One region of the Clostridium sp. LIBA-8553 genome, then DNA from elsewhere that is predicted to be linked to it. Evidence: predicted binding sites of a transcription regulator. Region 1 holds the regulator's gene; each other region holds the start of a gene.
The links. Region 1 encodes Rex, which represses fermentation and respiration genes when NADH is low (regulators of the CRP and FNR family bind a similar motif). Its sites were predicted from a motif close to ATTGTTAANNNNTTAACAAT; they were not measured.
Positions count from the first base shown of each region.

Region 2: a site for Rex is predicted at 2,916-2,935, ahead of AC2JAQ_RS13330 (acetyl-CoA C-acetyltransferase). Genes of this name have one in related genera too.
Region 3: a site for Rex is predicted at 2,050-2,069, ahead of adhE (bifunctional acetaldehyde-CoA/alcohol dehydrogenase). Genes of this name have one in related genera too.

Region 1 is NZ_CM173489.1:3,090,741-3,096,872, forward strand. Features, by position in the region: gene AC2JAQ_RS13945 (electron transfer flavoprotein subunit beta/FixA family protein) at 1-257, opposite strand, end outside; gene AC2JAQ_RS13950 (acyl-CoA dehydrogenase) at 276-1,415, opposite strand; gene AC2JAQ_RS13955 (short-chain-enoyl-CoA hydratase) at 1,462-2,244, opposite strand; gene AC2JAQ_RS13960 (redox-sensing transcriptional repressor Rex) at 2,516-3,154, opposite strand; gene AC2JAQ_RS13965 (heavy metal translocating P-type ATPase) at 3,619-5,814, opposite strand; gene AC2JAQ_RS13970 (ArsR/SmtB family transcription factor) at 5,829-6,132, opposite strand, start outside.
Region 2 is NZ_CM173489.1:2,972,503-2,978,634, reverse strand. Features, by position in the region: gene AC2JAQ_RS13350 (L-threonylcarbamoyladenylate synthase) at 1-158, shown strand, start outside; gene rpiB (ribose 5-phosphate isomerase B) at 422-871, shown strand; gene upp (uracil phosphoribosyltransferase) at 916-1,545, shown strand; gene wecB (non-hydrolyzing UDP-N-acetylglucosamine 2-epimerase) at 1,610-2,764, shown strand; gene AC2JAQ_RS13330 (acetyl-CoA C-acetyltransferase) at 3,032-4,210, shown strand; gene AC2JAQ_RS13325 (ATP synthase subunit I) at 4,893-5,261, shown strand; gene AC2JAQ_RS13320 (F0F1 ATP synthase subunit A) at 5,313-5,987, shown strand; gene atpE (ATP synthase F0 subunit C) at 6,049-6,132, shown strand, end outside.
Region 3 is NZ_CM173489.1:3,349,092-3,355,223, reverse strand. Features, by position in the region: gene AC2JAQ_RS15275 (MATE family efflux transporter) at 1-461, shown strand, start outside; gene AC2JAQ_RS15270 (hypothetical protein) at 502-687, opposite strand; gene AC2JAQ_RS15265 (nucleoside recognition domain-containing protein) at 801-1,379, shown strand; gene AC2JAQ_RS15260 (spore maturation protein) at 1,391-1,909, shown strand; gene adhE (bifunctional acetaldehyde-CoA/alcohol dehydrogenase) at 2,350-4,947, shown strand; gene AC2JAQ_RS15250 (aminopeptidase P family protein) at 5,101-6,132, shown strand, end outside.

The DNA.
Region 1 (6,132 bases):
TCAGTTATAAGAATTGCTTTGTCAGCTCCCATACATAAAGCTTCTCTTAAAGCTAATTTAGCTTGAGGTGGTCCCATGCTTAGTACAGTTACTTCTGCTCCATTATTATCTTTTAATTGTAATGCAGCCTCTAAAGCATGCTTATCCTCTGGGTTTATTATTGATGGAACTCCATCTCTTATAAGAGTTCCTGTTTTTGGATCTATTTTAACAGCTGTTGTATCTGGCACTTGTTTTAAGCAAACTACTATTTTCATCTCAAAGCCCTCCTAAAATTATCTTAATATGCTTCCTGCGATAACCATTTTTTGAACCTCTGAAGTTCCTTCATAGATTTCAGTTATCTTAGCATCTCTCATCATTCTTTCTACTGGGTATTCCTTAGTATATCCGTATCCACCGAATAATTGAACAGCCTTAGTTGTAACTTCCATAGCTACATCTGCAGCAAATAACTTAGCTCTTGCAGCATCTACTGAATATGGTTTACCCTCTTCTTTTAAACAAGCCGCTTTATATACTAAAAATCTTGCAGCTTCAATTTTAGTATCCATTTCTGCTACCATCCATTGTAATCCTTGGAATGCAGATAATGATCTACCAAATTGTTTTCTTTCTTTCATATAAGCAACAGCTTCTTCTAAAGCTCCTTCTGCTATACCTAATGCTTGAGCAGCGATACCTATTCTACCACCGTCTAGAGTTTTCATTGCTATTCCAAATCCTTTACCTTCTCTTCCGATTAAGTTTTCTTTTGGAACAACACAGTTTTCCATTATTAACTCAGTTGTAGAAGAAGCTCTTATACCCATTTTGTCTTCTAATTTACCAATTGAGAATCCTTCAAATCCTTTTTCAACTATGAATGCTGAAATTCCTCTTGTTCCTTGGCTCTTATCAGTCATAGCAAAGATTATGAAAGTATCAGCAACTCCACCGTTTGTTATGAATATTTTACTTCCGTTTAAGATGTAATTATCACCTTCTAATACAGCTGTAGTTTGTTGTCCTGCAGCATCTGTACCTGCTCCTGGCTCAGTTAATCCGAAAGCACCTAACTTTTCACCTTTTGCAAGTGGAGTTAAATATTTTTCTTTTTGAGCTGGAGTACCAAATTGATCTATTAATGAAGCACATAATGAAGTATGAGCTGAAACTATAACTCCTGTAGTACCACAAACTTTTGATAATTCTTCAACAGTTAAGATATAAGATAAAGTATCTCCACCAGCTCCACCATATTCTTTACTAAAAGGAATTCCCATCATTCCTAATTTAGCCATTTTCTTAACATTCTCCATAGGGAATCTTTCTGTTTCATCAATTTCTGCAGCTATTGGTTTAACTTCGTTTTGAGCAAACTCTCTAACCATTTGCTTAACTAATTCTTGTTCTCTTGTTAATTGAAAGTTCATTTTAATTACCCTCCTTAAATCCACACAACCATTTTTATTTAAAAAATTACTTATTTTTAAAATTCTTTTCTCTTCTTTCTACAAAAGCACTCATACCTTCAGTTTGATCTTCTGTAGCAAAACATTTTCCAAAATCTTCAGCTTCAATAGTTATTGCTGAATCTATATCAACTTGCATTCCTCTATCAATTGCATCTTTACATAACTTAACAGCTATTGGTGCATTGGCAGCTATTTTTTTAGCCATAGTAATTGCTTCTTCCATTAAAGTTTCTGGTTCAACAACTTTGTTTACTAAACCAATTCTTAAAGCTTCATCAGCTTTTATCATATCGCCTGTGTAAATAAGCTCTTTAGCTTTACCCATTCCAACTATTCTTGGTAATCTTTGAGTTCCACCAAATCCAGGAGTTATTCCTAAACCAACCTCAGGTTGTGCGAACTTAGCTTTTGTAGTTGCGATCCTTATGTCACAAGCCATTGATATCTCACATCCGCCACCTAAAGCGAATCCATTTATAGCAGCAATTACTGGCTTGTCTAACTTTTCTAATCTTCTAAATACTTTGTTACCTAAAAGTCCAAATTCTTTACCCTGTCCTTCATTTAAATCTTTCATTTCTGCTATATCAGCGCCTGCAACAAATGCTTTATCTCCAGCACCTTTTAAGATAACAACATATATATCATCTTGTTTTTCGATGTGGTCTATAGCAGTATCTAAGTCCTTTAAAGTTTCTGAGTTTAGTGCATTTAATGCTTTTGGTCTGTTAATTGTTAAAATTCCAATGTTGCCCTCTTTTTCAAAGATTACATTATTTAATTCCATCGTATTTCCTCCCTCATATACCATAGCGAATATATGGTTTTAAATAGCTTAACAACTAATAACTAACAACTTAATATTTTTCACCTTATATTTTTTCCAAAATTTATTGTTAATTTTGTAACAAACAAAGACAAAAAAATAATTGAAGTACTCGGTACTTCAATTAAATTATAAAACTTAATAGTAAATATTTCAATATATTATTTATATTTTTTTGAAAATCTAATACTATTTTTCCAGATTAAACAAGTTATTCTATTATTAATTCACTCTATTTTGCGTCATTATGATTTAAAAGATAAACTAAAGTCATCATACTTTCACTTAAATGTACATTTTCTACTCTTATATCTTCAGGTACTTCAAGATCTATAGGAGCAAAGTTCCAAATACCCTTGATTCCACCTTCAACTAATTCATCACATACTTTTTGTGCATTAGTTCTAGGTACACATATTATACCTATTTCAACATCATTCTCTTTTACGAAGTCTTTTAATTTCTCTACATCTTGTATTTCTATATCTCTTATTTTAATTCCAAACATTCTTGGATTTGCATCAAATATACCTTTTAATTTAAAGCCCAATCTATTGAAGCTATTGTAATTGGCTATTGCTTGCCCTATATTACCAGCACCTATTATTACTGTATTATAGTCTCTTGTAAGTCCTAATATGCTTCCTATATTATTATATAATTCTTTTACATTATATCCATAACCCTGTTGCCCAAAATCGCCAAAACAATTAAGGTCCTGTCTTATTTGTGAAGCAGTAAACCCTATTTTTTCACTTAACTCTTTTGAAGATATTCTATCAACATCATTTTCCATTAGTTCTTGTAAATATCTATGGTATTTAGGCAATCTTTTTATAACGGCCATAGATATACCTTTTTTCTTTTCCATTTTAATAGCACCTCTTTCTAAAATTGTTCTTTTTTAAAAAGCAATTACTTTTTAGATTGTATTCTAAACTCAAATGATAAAATTACAAATTTAACCTTCTAAAATATTACCATACCCCAAAAAGTTTGTCTATATTTTAACATTCTTTCGGTTTCACTATCAAAAATATATGTATATAAGCCTATTTTTTACATTTATTTCTATTTTTATAACCCTTGGTTAATATAATTAAAATTACACTTTTTACTATAACTTAACTTTACTAATAAATTTCTACAAAAAAAATAAGGCTTGCGTGTCTAAAACCCTACGCGCACACAAGCCTATTTAAACATTTCATAATGTTTAATATAAAAGTTTAAGGGAATTATTTACAATCTATACCCTATGCCTGAAAGTATTCTTACCATGTAAGAATAGCAAAAAAACTAAGTCTTGTCAACAACATTAGACAAATTTCACGGTTATAACTTTTTATTTTTTAATATCCTACTTGAGTTTAGTACAGCTATTAATGTTACACCTACATCTCCAAAGACTGCTTCCCACATATTAGCCATTCCTAAAGCTCCAAATATTAAGATTATAACCTTAATTGCTAGAGCAAAAATTATATTTTGCCATACAATTTTATTTGTTCTTTTAGCTATGCCTATTGCTTTTATTATCTTACTTGGTTCGTCATCCATTATTACAACGTCTGCTGCTTCTATTGCTGCATCTGATCCTACACCTCCCATAGCTATTCCTATGTCGGCTCTGGCTAGTACAGGTGCATCATTTATTCCATCTCCAACAAAAGCAATCTTTTTATCCTTACTTTTATTATTAAACAATTCTTCTAACTTTTCTACTTTGTTTTGTGGTAATAAGTTGCAGTACGCTTTATCTACGCCTAGCTCTTTAGCAACACTGTCTCCAACTTTCTCATTATCTCCAGTTAACATAACAGTTTGTTTAACACCTATTTTCTTTAATCCACTTATAGCTTCTTTAGCATCATCTTTTATTTCATCTGAAATAACTATATAGCCTAATTCACTATTTTCATTAGCTAAATAAACTACAGTTCCAACTTCATTTATAGGTGTAAAAGTTATATTATCTATATTCATTAACTTGGAATTACCAGCTAAAACTGTCATTCCATCAATTGTTACCTTTATACCTTTTCCAGGAATCTCTTCATAATCTGATATTAATGATTTATCGACATCTCCATTAAAGGCACTTACTACTGACTTAGCAATTGGATGATTTGAGTAATACTCAGCATATGCTCCTAATTTTAATAATTCTTCATTATTTAATTCGCTTGTGCTTTCTACTTTTTTTACTTTAAATGTACCTTTTGTTAGTGTACCAGTTTTATCAAAAACTATACTCTCAACATTATTTAAAGCTTCTAAATAGTTACTTCCTTTTATTAGGATACCATTTTTAGATGCTACCCCAATTCCTGCAAAATATCCAAGAGGTATAGATACTACTAAAGCACAAGGACATGAAACAACTAAGAATATTAAAGCTCTTGATATCCATTCTGAAAAGCTTGACCCACTTATTACTAAAGGTGGAATAACTGCAAGAGCTAATGCTAAAAATACAACTACTGGTGTATAATATCTTGCAAACTTAGTTATAAACTTCTCTGTTGGAGATTTTTTATTACCTGCATTTTCAACTAAATCTAATATTTTAGAAACTGTAGATTCTCCAAAACTCTTAGTAACTTTTATTTTTAACAAACCACTTCTATTTATTGAACCTGCTAATACATCATCATTTTTTTCTACTTCTTTTGGTAATGATTCTCCTGTTAATGCAGATACATCTAATGTTGCTTCACCTGATAAAACAGTACCATCTAGAGGAATTTTTTCTCCTGCTCTTACTACTATTATTGATCCTACTGAAACACTCTCTGGAGATACTTTTTGTTCTTCTCCATTAAGATTAATTAAATTAGCAAAATCTGGTCTTATATTCATTAAATCTGATATTGATTTTCTTGATTTATTTACCGCATAATCTTGGAACATTTCCCCTACTTCATAAAATAGCATTACTGCTACCCCTTCTGGGAATTCACCTATGGCAAATGCACCAATTGTAGCTATACTCATTAAGAAGTTTTCATCAAAAACTTGTCCTTTTAATATATTTTTAAATGCTTTTAAAAGAACTTCTCCACCAGCTATAATATAAGCTACACCAAAGATAATAAATTCATACATCTTATCTAAATTAACTATCATTCCTATTATAAATAAAGTTAAGGCTGCCCCTAATCTAATAAGGTCTTTTTTATCTATTCCAAAATTATTACCTTTGATACTTCCATGACTATGTGAGTGACCATGAGCATGTTCATGTTCATTTTCTTCACCACAACACTCTCCATGGTTTGAAGATCTCATTTTATTTTTTTCTGATTCCTTTAGAACTTTTACATCTGGTTCTAAGCCTAAAACTATTTTTTCAACTTTTTCTTCAAGCTCCTTTTCTGAAATACCCTCTTTAGGAGTTATTAATAGAAGCTTTGTTGAAAAATTAAGAACAGCTTCATCAACATCACTAAGTCTATTTATCTTATCTTCAATCTTTCCTGCGCAATTTGCACAATTCAAACCGTCTAAATAAAATTTTATTTCCTTCATGACTAATATCTCCTTTACTCTAAAACGTGGTCTAAGCCTTCATTGAATATGTGTTTAACATGGTCATCAGCTAAGGAATAATATACTATCTTACCTTCTCTTCTAAATTTAACAAGTCTTGCTTGTTTTAAAACTCTTAATTGGTGAGATACAGCCGACTGACTTACTCCTAATAGCTCTGCCATATCACAGACACACATTTCTCCTTCAAATAATGCACATAATATTTTTATTCTTGTTGAATCTCCAAAAACTTTAAATATTTCTGCTAAGTCATAAAGAACCTCTTCCTTTGGTAAGTGTTCTTTTACTCTTTTT
Region 2 (6,132 bases), 120 kb from region 1:
TAACTTCTGTAACAAAGAACTTGTTTGAAATGCTTAGGTCCTTTGATGATTTAGGAGTAGATGTTATAATAACTGAGGCTTTTGAAGAAAAAGGTTTAGGTGTAGCCATAATGAATAGATTAAAGAAATCTTGTGGGTTTGATATAACAATAGTTTAAGAAAATATATGGAAGGAGCTGGATAAGGATGATGCTTTTGAAAAAAAGGAATTACTTTGAATTTACATTTTTAAAAAATTCTATATTTGTTTTTTTTGAAGGTTTGATATCTTTATTTAGTGTTCTTCCAGTTAATAAAAAAAAGTGCTTTTTTATTTGACTTACTATTTAAATTTTTATTTTAAGTAGTGTTATTAGTCATTGAAAAAGCACTTTTTTTAGAATAATATATTTAAAACAACTATTTATTGGAGGTTAGTGAAATGAAAATAGCAATTGGTTGTGATCATGGTGGATTTAATTTAAAAAACACAGTGATAAAACATTTAAAAGAAAAAGGTATTGAGTTAAAAGATTTTGGCACATATGGCACAGAGTCTTGTGATTATCCAGATATAGCTATACAAGTTGCAGAAGCAGTTGCTTCAAAAGAATTTGATTATGGAATATTAATTTGTGGAACTGGTATAGGAATTTCTATAGCAGCAAACAAAGTTTCAGGAATAAGAGCAGCATTATGTTCTGATACATTTAGTGCACACGCAACAAGACAACATAATAATGCAAATATTTTAGCTATGGGTGAGAGAGTAATAGGCCCAGGATTAGCTTTAGATATAGTTGATGCTTTCTTAGGTGCAGAGTTTGAAGGTGGAAGACATCAAAAGAGAATAGACAAAGTAACTGCTATTGAAGAAAAGTATTCAAAATAATTTAGTAAAAATATTTTATATATAGATTTTAGGAGGAAGATACAATGAGTAAAGTAACAGAAATAACACATCCACTTATATTACATAAGTTAGCGTTCATAAGAGATAAAAATACAGGTTCTAAGGATTTTAGAGAATTAGTAAGTGAAGTTTCTATGCTTATGGCTTATGAAGTAACAAGAAATCTTCCAATGGAAGAAATCGATATAGAAACTCCAGTATGTAAAACTAAATGTAAAGTTTTAGCTGGTAAAAAGGTTGCTATAGTTCCAATATTAAGAGCTGGATTAGGTATGGTAGATGGTATGCTACAACTTATACCTGCTGCAAAAGTAGGGCATATTGGACTATATAGAGATGAAGAAACTCTTCAACCAGTAGAGTACTTCTGTAAATTACCACAAGATATAGCAGAAAGAGATATAATCGTTGTTGATCCAATGTTAGCTACAGGCGGTTCAGCAGCAGATGCTATAACTCTTTTAAAGAAAAGAGGAGCTAAACAAATAAGACTTATGTGCTTAATTTCTTCACCAGAAGGAATAGAATTTGTACAAAAAGCTCATCCAGATGTTGATATATATGTTGCATGTATTGATGAAAAATTAAATGATCATGGATATATAGTTCCTGGATTAGGTGATGCAGGAGATAGACTATTTGGCACAAAATAGTTATAATTTAAATAGCTACTTAATAAATAAGTAGCTATTGATTATTTTTGGAGGTAAATGATTCATGGAAAAGATAAAAGTTTTAACTATCTTTGGAACAAGACCGGAAGCTATAAAAATGGCACCGTTAGTAAAAGAATTAGAAAAAAGAACGGAAATAGAATCAAAGGTTTGTGTAACTGCTCAACATAGAGAAATGTTAGACCAAGTTTTAGAACTATTTGATATAAAACCTGACTTTGATCTAGACATAATGAAAAATCGTCAAACTCTTACTGGAATAACAAACAGAGTTTTAGAAGGATTAGAAAAAGTATTCACTGAAGAAAAACCAGACATGATACTTGTACATGGTGATACAACTACAACTTTTGCTGGTGGATTAGCAGCTTTCTATCAACAAATAAGAGTAGGTCATGTTGAGGCTGGACTTAGAACTTTCGATAAATATTTCCCATTCCCAGAGGAAATGAATAGAAAATTAACAGGTGCTTTAGCTGATTTACACTTTGCTCCTACTAAAGGTTCAAAAGCTAATCTTTTAAGAGAAGGAATAAATGAAAATGACATAAAAATTACAGGTAACACTGTAATCGATGCTATGGAACATACTGTTGAGGATGATTATGTTTTTGAAAATGAAGAATTAAATAACATAGATTTCGAAAACAAAAAAGTTATAATGATAACAGCTCATAGAAGAGAGAACTGGGGAGAAGGCATAGAAAACATCTGTGCAGCATTAAACAAAATAGTTGAAGATAATAAAGATGTTGAATTAGTTTATCTTGTTCACTTAAATCCAGTTGTAAAAGATGTTGTTTACAAAAATCTTGATGGAAAAGAAAGAGTACATCTTTTACCACCACTTGATACAAAAGAAACTCATAACTTAATGAATAAATGCTTCATGGTTATGACTGATTCAGGTGGGTTACAAGAAGAAGCTCCTCACTTAGGAAAACCAGTATTAGTTTTAAGAGATGTAACAGAAAGACCAGAGGCTGTTCAATCAGGTACAGTTAAGTTAGTTGGTACTGATATAGAAAAAATATTAGAAGAAGCTAACTCATTAATAAATGATGAAAAAGCTTATGCAGAAATGAGTAAAGCTATAAATCCATACGGAGATGGTAAAGCTTCAGAGAGAATAGTTTCAGCTATATTAAACTATTTTGGAAAAAGTGATGAAGTTGTAGAAGAATTTATAAGTAAATAAGACTTTGTTAAAAAGTTTAATAAATATAATTTGAATAATTGGAATAAATAGACAGATATTTAGAATAATATAGAAATTTTAATAAGATATTTCTATAGTGAAGCTAAAATATCTGTCTTTTTTTATAAAAAGCCAAAAAATAATTAAAAAGATTGTTTAAAATTTAACAAAATATATTGAAAGCTAGTAAATTTATGGTTATAATTAAATCAGTTAGAAAAAATATAGATTTTTGATAAATTTTTACCTAAATGGGAGGTTTTTGATATGAGAGAGGTAGTTATTGCAAGTGCAGTAAGAACAGCATTAGGATCATTTGGGGGTTCATTAAAGGATGTTCCAGCTGTAGATTTAGGAGCTTTAGTTATTAAAGAAGCTTTAAATAAAGCAGGGGTAAAACCAGAAAATGTTGATGAAGTTTTAATGGGTAATGTAATCCAAGCTGGATTAGGACAAAATACTGCAAGACAAGCAGCTGTAAAAGCTGGTTTACCAGTTGAAGTTCCTGCAATGACAATAAACAAAGTTTGTGGTTCAGGTTTAAGATGTGTAGCTTTAGCGGCTCAAATGATAAAAGCAGGAGATGCTGATGTAATAGTAGCTGGTGGTATGGAAAACATGTCACAAGGACCATACGTTTTAAAAACTGCAAGATTTGGTCAAAGAATGGGCGATGGAAAAATGATAGATACTATGGTTAATGATGCTTTAACAGATGCATTCAATGGATACCATATGGGTATAACTGCTGAAAATATAGCAGAACAATGGGGATTAACTAGAGAAATGCAAGATGAGTTTGCTGCAAACTCTCAAGCAAAAGCAGAAGCTGCTATAAAAGCAGGAAAATTCAAAGATGAAATAGTACCAGTTGTAATACCACAAAGAAAAGGTGATCCAATAGTATTTGATACTGATGAATTCCCAAGATTCGGAACAACAGCTGAAAAGTTAGCTAAATTAAGACCAGCATTCAAAAAGGATGGAACAGTTACAGCTGGTAATGCATCAGGTATCAATGATGGTGCGGCTGCATTAGTTGTTATGAGTGCTGAAAAAGCAAAAGAATTAGGAGTAACTCCAATCTGTAAAATAGTTTCTTATGGTTCAAAAGGATTAGATCCTTCAATAATGGGATATGGACCATTTTATGCTACTAAAAAAGCATTAGAAGGAACTGGATTAACAGTTGCAGACCTTGACTTAATAGAAGCAAACGAAGCTTTCGCAGCTCAAAGCTTAGCAGTAGCTAAAGATTTAGATTTTGACATGAACAAAGTTAACGTAAACGGTGGAGCTATAGCTTTAGGACATCCAGTTGGAGCTTCAGGCGCTAGAATATTAGTTACATTACTTCATGAAATGATGAGAAGAGATGCTAAAACAGGATTAGCAACACTTTGCATAGGTGGAGGAATGGGAACAGCTTTAATCGTAGAAAGATAATAAGTTTACCATTATTATATATATATTTTTTAAGATGCTATCCATTTAATAGGATAGCATCTTTTTATTTTTTTAATTAAAGCAACATATTAATATATAAGAATATATTGAAAAATATGCACAAAAGTAATAATAAAAATTCATCTTACTAAATATATATGTTTTATTTAAATTTTATATAAAAAGTATGAATAATAGGATGAAGAATAGAAAAAAATAGGGTTAAAGTGCAGAAAAATATTAAAAAAGAAAGATTTTTAAAAAAAAATCAAAAAAAATGTGAATAAATATTAAAAAGGTTATTCAAAACCTTTTAAGTTGTATATTTTATTCTAAATAATGGTTTGAAATTTTTTTTATGAAAAAGCTACTAAAATATATGATTTTACATCAAAAACTTTCAAAAAAGGATTTCAAAATCGAAAATAGTAATCGAAATTTAACTCAAGATTATGAGTAATAATTGAAAAATTCAGAAAAATGAAACTAAGTATTCAAAAACATTCAAAAATAATTGGAAAAAGAGTAAATGAGAGTTTTTAAGAGTAAAAATGAAGGAAATGCTTAAAATTACTTTAAAATATCAGAATATTAATAAATTCAACCAAAATTTAAATTTTATTAATATTAAATTCAGGAATATAATTAGTAAAGTAACATTGCGGAACTATGGAGGTTATACGTGAACGCTAAAATCAAAGGTTTAGTTTTTTCAGTAATGAAAACTAATATTTTATTGACGATAATAGCAACCCTGGTAATTAGTTTAGTTAATTTTAGATTTGGGGTGGCTTTTTTAGTTGGAAGTATAGTTGCGACAATTAATTTCACAGTTAATGCAATTGTAATCCATAAGGTTATAAATAAAAGAAGAGGAGCTTTAAAAATACAATTAAGCTTCGTATTAAGAATGATTTTGATTCTTTTATTTACAGTAATATTTATGAAAGATGTTAAGGAATTAGCATTTTATCTAATAGGATTTATTTCACATCAGATATCAATATTTATTTATACTAAAAAGAATAAGGCCTTATCAAAAAATAAATAAATATTTATATACATATATAAATTAATACTAAGATAGAAAGGGAGTGATTCCGTGGATATCTTTGCACCAATGTTTACAGTTAAGGTTGGTAGTTTGACAATTAGTAGTACAATTATTTTTCAATGGGCAGCAATGCTTGTTATAACAATATTTGCTATAGTTTCAACTAAAAATCTTAAAAATAAACCAGGCAAGTTACAAGTTGTTTTAGAGTCACTTTATCAAACAGTTTATAACTTGGTAAAGAGTAACATGGGGGAAAGTTATATTGGCTTTGTACCTTATATAGGAACATTAGCAATATTCCTACTTGTCTTAAACCTTTATGGATTAATAGGGCTTGCACCTCCAACTCAAGATTTAAGTGTTGCAGTAGCATTAACAATTACTTCCTTTGTTGTTGTTCATGCCAATGCATTATACAGATGTCATCTTGGAGGATATATCAAAGGATATTTCAAGCCATATCCAGTAATGTTACCTTTAAACATAATGGAGAGAATTATTTTCCCAGTATCTCTTGCACTACGTTTATTTGGTAATATGCTAGCAGCCACTCTATTAATAGATTTAATGTATTCAGGTCTAGCTCATATAGGATGGATTGCTCAAATAGGTGTGCCAATACTAGCACATGGTTTCTTCGATGTATTTGATGGAACAATACAAATGATAGTATTTACAATGCTAACAATGGTAAATATTAAAATGTTAGCAGATCACTAAGAAAAATTAAAGGAACAAATCAAAATAACTTTAGTTTGATTTAAAAAAGGAGGAATTTTTAATGGATATGAAGTTATTAGCAGCAGGTATAGCTGTATTAGCAGGTATAGGAGCCGGAATAGGTATAGGAATTGCAACAGCAGGA
Region 3 (6,132 bases), 260 kb from region 1:
ATAACTATGGGGCTAAAAAGTATGAGAGAGCTCAGAAAACAGTTAAGTTAGCAATGATTGCAGCCACAGTAATACTTGTTATTGGAGGAATATTCATTCAAGCATTACCATCTGTTGCAATAAGTATGTTTAACGCTGATCCTAAGCTTTTAGAAATAGGGGTTCCAGGTTTAAGAATATATTTATTCATGATGCCTATAATAGGAATATCTATAATTGGATCTAACTACTTCCAATCAATAGGTAAAGCGAAGTTAGCTACATTCTTAAGTTTATTAAGACAAGTTATACTTTTAATTCCTTTAACTTTAATATTACCTAAGGTTGCAGGATTAGGATTAATAGGAGTTTGGTTAGCTGGTCCAGTGTCAGATTTCTTATCAACAATAATAACTGGAATATTCATAGTTAAAGAATTTAAAAAAGAATATATTATAGAAGATGAAGAAAAAGCGATTTAAAAAAAGCTGAGTTTAGAATTTCTAAACTCAGCTTTTCTATTTATATAATACCTTCATCTTTTAATAAATCTTCTAGTTTTTTTACTTTTTCTGTTAGGGTAACGAATTTTTGCTTTATATCATCTTTTGATAAGTTAGTTGAATCTAATTGGATTTCTAACTCTTCAACAGTCTTTAAAACTTCATCTATATCTTGTTGAGCTAATTCTAAATTTTTTTCGTTCATATAAAAATTCTCCTTTGAAGTAAATTCGTTCTTTGTAGTTTTATGGTAACACTACTATTCTAACTATGCAAGGCATATATTATACAGAAATTACTTATGATTCAGGAGGAGAAATGATTAATTATATATGGTTTGCAATTATAGCCTCAGGTTTGATTTTTAGCATAATGACAGGCCAGGGAGAGTTGATTACAAAAGGCTTAACGGAGTCTTCAGATGGGGCAGTGAAGTTTATAATTTCTTTAGTGGGTATTATGTGTTTTTGGTGTGGTGTTATGAAGATAGCAGAGAAAAGTGGATTAACATCTAAATTAGCAAAGTTATTAAATCCTATATTAAGAAAACTATTTAAGGAAAGTTCTCATAGTGATGAAGCTATGGGTGCTATAGTTATGAATTTGACAGCAAATATGTTTGGATTATCAAATGCGGCAACTCCACTTGGTATAAAAGCAATGACAGAATTAAACAAGATAAATAAAGAAGCTGATGGAAAGGCATCAAATGATATGGCATTATTTTTAGTTATAAATGCAGCATGTATTCAGTTAATACCTTCCACAGTCATTTCTATAAGAGCAGCAGCTGGATCAAGTGAGCCTGCAAGTATATTAATTCCAGCAATAATATGTACTTTCACTGCATGCTGCGTAGGCATTATATGCTGTAAAATATTACAACGATATTTTTAGGAGGGATAGTTTTGTTTACGAGTAACATAATTCCAATAGTATTTCTTTTAATCATAGTATATGGAATGTTTAAAGGAAGAAAAGTTTATGAGTGGTTTTTAGAAGGTGCAAAAGAAGGAGTAATGGTTTGTTTTAAAATTTTCCCGGCTTTATTAGCTATGATGATTGCTATAAGAATATTTAAGGATGCTAATTTACTTAATTTATTAAATGATCTTATGGAGCCTGTTGTTTCGTTAATTGGGCTACCTAAAGAGGTTGTTCCTTTGGTGTTAATTAAACCTTTATCAGGAAGTGGAGCGTTAGGAGTATATACAGAATTAATAAATACAGTGGGACCAGATACAAGAGCAGGATTAATTTCTTCTGTAATAATGGGAGGAACTGAAACTATATTCTATACTATAACAGTTTATTTTGGAGCTGTTGGGATAAAGAAAATAAGACATACTTATTGGGCTGCTTTAATGGCTGACATAACAGCTATTATAATGGCGGTATTAATTGTAAGTATGTTTTTTGGATTTTGATTGAATAAAATAATTAAAATATAGCAATATAATATTATGAAATAAGAAGAACAAAAGATAATTTAATTTAAATATGAAAGCACCACAGAAATAATCCAAAAAAATACAGAAATCGTTTAACTAAAATGTAAATATTTAAAGTTGATAAAAAAATCACAAAATAGTTAAAAAAATAACGAATTTTTGTCGATAAAATGTAAGAAATGTAAAAAAAAGTCTGGATTTTAATTTTGAAAGGTGATATTATAATCTCGTAAGGTTGATAAAGAACTTTGCGAAGAAGCATGAAAAGCTTATAAATGAAAAAAATTACAAAATATAATGAAAAAATATCACTAAATGGAATATTATTAAAGTTAAAAACTTAACTAAAACGCTTTTAATTAATTTTTACATATATTATGAAAAAACAGAAACTAATCTATAATGAGGTGGGTATCATGAAAGTAACAAATGTAGATGAATTAATGCTTAGATTAGAGAAAGTAAGAGCAGCTCAAAAAGAGTTCGCTAAATTTTCTCAAGAGCAAGTAGATGAAATCTTTAGACAAGCAGCTGTAGCAGCTAACAATGAAAGAATAAGATTAGCTAAAATGGCAGTTGAAGAATCAGGAATGGGAATCGTTGAAGATAAAGTTATAAAAAACCATTTCGCAGCAGAATACATATATAACAAATATAAAGATGATAAAACTTGTGGAGTTATAGAAAAAGATGAATCATTTGGTATCACTAAAATAGCTGAGCCAATAGGAGTTGTAGCAGCAATCGTTCCTACTACAAACCCAACATCAACAGCAATATTCAAATCTTTAATATCATTAAAGACTAGAAACGCTGTATTCTTCTCACCACATCCAAGAGCTAAAAACTCAACAATAGCAGCAGCTAAAGTTGTTTTAGACGCAGCAGTTAAAGCTGGAGCTCCTAAAGATATAATCGGATGGATAGATGAACCATCAGTTGAAATGTCACAAGTATTAATGTCAGAAGCTGACATCATATTAGCTACTGGTGGTCCAGGAATGGTTAAGGCAGCTTACTCATCAGGAAAACCAGCTATCGGAGTTGGAGCAGGTAACACACCAGCAATCATTGATGAAACAGCTCACTTAAAAATGGCTGTAAACTCAATATTATTATCAAAAACTTTCGATAACGGAGTTATCTGTGCATCAGAGCAAACTGTGTTAGTTGTTGATAAAGTTTATGATGAAGTAAGAAAAGAGTTTGCTGATAGAGGAGCTTACTTCTTAAAAGATAAAGAAATAGATAAAGTAAGAAAAACAATTTTAATAAATGGTAACTTAAATGCTAACATAGTTGGTCAATCAGCATGGAAAATAGCTGACATGGCTGGTGTTAAAGTTCCAAAAGATACTAAAGTTTTAATAGGTGAAGTTGAATCAGTTGAATTAGAAGAGCCATTCTCACACGAGAAATTATCACCAGTATTAGGAATGTACAGAGTTGCTAACTTCGAAGAAGCTTTAGTTAAAGCTGAAAGATTAGTTGAACTTGGTGGATTTGGTCATACTTCAGTTTTATATACTGATACAATGAAATCACAAGATAGAATCGAAAAATTCGGTGCAACTATGAAAACTGGTAGAACAATAATCAACATGCCATCAACTCAAGGAGCTATCGGAGACATATACAACTTTAAGCTAGCACCATCATTAACATTAGGTTGCGGATCATGGGGTGGAAACTCAGTTTCAGAAAACGTTGGTCCTAAGCACTTATTAAACATTAAGAGTGTAGCTGAAAGGAGAGAAAATATGCTTTGGTTCAGAGTTCCAGAAAAAGTTTACTTCAAATATGGTGCTTTAGGAGTTGCTCTTAGAGAATTAAAAGATTTAAACAAGAAAAAAGTATTTATAGTAACAGACAACGTACTAGCTAGCCTAGGATATGTTGATAAAATAACAAATGTTTTAGAAGAAATAGGTGTAGATTTCAGAGTATTCTCAGAAGTTACTCCAGACCCAACTTTAGCATGTGCTAAAAAAGGTGCTGAAGCAATGAGAAGCTACCAACCAGATACAATCATAGCTCTTGGTGGAGGTTCACCAATGGACGCTGCTAAGATCATGTGGGTAATGTATGAGCATCCAGAAGTTGCTTTCGAAGATTTAGCAATGAGATTCATGGATATCAGAAAGAGAGTATACCCATTCCCAACTATGGGTCAAAAAGCTATGATGATCTCAGTTCCAACATCAGCTGGTACTGGTTCAGAAGTAACACCATTCGCAGTTATAACTGACGAAGAATCAGGAGTAAAATATCCATTAGCAGACTACGAATTAACTCCAGATATGGCTATCATAGACGCTGAACTTATGATGAACATGCCAAAAGGATTAACAGCTGCATCAGGTATTGACGCATTAACTCATGCTTTAGAAGCTTACGTTTCAGTTTTAGCATCAGAATACACTAACGGATTAGCTCTAGAAGCTATAAGATTAATATTCAAATACTTACCTCAAGCATACAATGAGGGAACTACAAACATAAAAGCAAGAGAAAAAATGGCTCATGCTTCAACAATGGCTGGTATGGCATTCGCTAACGCATTCTTAGGAGTATGTCACTCAATGGCACACAAATTAGGATCAGAGCACCATATAGCTCATGGAGTTGCTAACGGAATCTTAATAGACCAAGTAATAAGATTCAATGCTGTTGACAACCCAAGAAAACAAGCTGCATTCCCACAATACAAATATCCAAATGCTAAATGGAGATATGCAGTAGTTGCTGACTACTTAGGATTAGGTGGAAAGAACGAAGAAGAAAAAGTTAATAACTTAATCAAAGCTATAGATGAACTTAAGAAGAAAGTTGGAATACCTGCAACAATAGCTGATTGCGGAGTTTCAAAAGAAGCATTCTACGCTACATTAGAAAAAATGAGTGAAGATGCATTCGACGATCAATGTACAGGTGCTAACCCAAGATACCCATTAATCAGTGAAATCAAGCAAATGTACATCAACGCTTTCGAAGGTAAAAAAGATAGAGTTTAATAGCTTTGAAGTAAGATAATAATAAATACTCACTAGTTAATCTAGTGAGTATTTTTTTGATTTAAGTAAAAAATAATAAGATGTATTATTTATTATAAGATTTTAAACCTTATATATGATAAAATTTAATAAATAGGAATTGGAGGGATTAAAATGAAAAACTTAGTTTTTATTAAAAACAGAGAGAATTTATTAAAAAAACTAGATGATAATTCATTATTAGTTTTATTTGCAGGCGAAGCAAAAAGAAAAACAGCAGATGAATATTTTCCATTTACTCCAAACAGAAATTTTTACTACTTAACAGGAGTAGATGAAGAAAAGCATATATTAATGATTAAAAAAGTAGACGGAATAGTTGACGAAGTTCTTTATATATTAAAGCCAAATTTAGAGCAAGAAAGATGGACTGGAAAGACTATAAGAGATTATGAAGCTAAAGAAGTTTCAGGTATAGAAAATATAAAATTCTTAGATGATTTTCAAAGTGATTTAAATATGATTTTTACTAATGGAATTGCAGAAGCTCTTTATTTAGATTTAGAAAGAGTATCATTTGATGAAGAAATGAGTAAAAGTCAAAGATTTGCAAAAGATATTAAGGAAAAATATCCTCAAGTAACTATAAAGGATGCTTATGGATATATAGCTGCTTTAAGACAAATTAAATGTAAAGAGGAAGTAGAAGAAATAAAAAAGGCTGCAGATATAACAGCAAAAGGTGTAGAGCTTTTAATGAAAGAATGTAAGCCTGGAATGAAAGAATATGAACTAGAAGCATATTTCGATTTCTATTTAAAACAACATGGAGTTAAGGATTATGCTTTTAAAACAATAGCAGCGGCTGGTGTTAATGCGGCTACTTTACACTATGTAGATAATAATAGTGAGATAAAAGATGGAGATTTAATTCTTTTTGATTTAGGAGCTCAAGTAAATTATTATAATGGAGATATTTCTAGAACATTCCCTGCTAATGGTAAGTTTACAGATAGACAAAGAGAAGTTTATGAAGAAGTTTTAAAAGTAAATGAAGAGATAATAAATTCTGTTAGATCTGGAATAGGATTTTTTGAATTAAATGAAAAAGCGAATAATCTTTTAGCAGAAGCTTGTATTAGATTAGGTCTTATAGAAGATAAAAAAGATTTTAGAAAGTATTATTTTCATTCTATAGGGCATAGT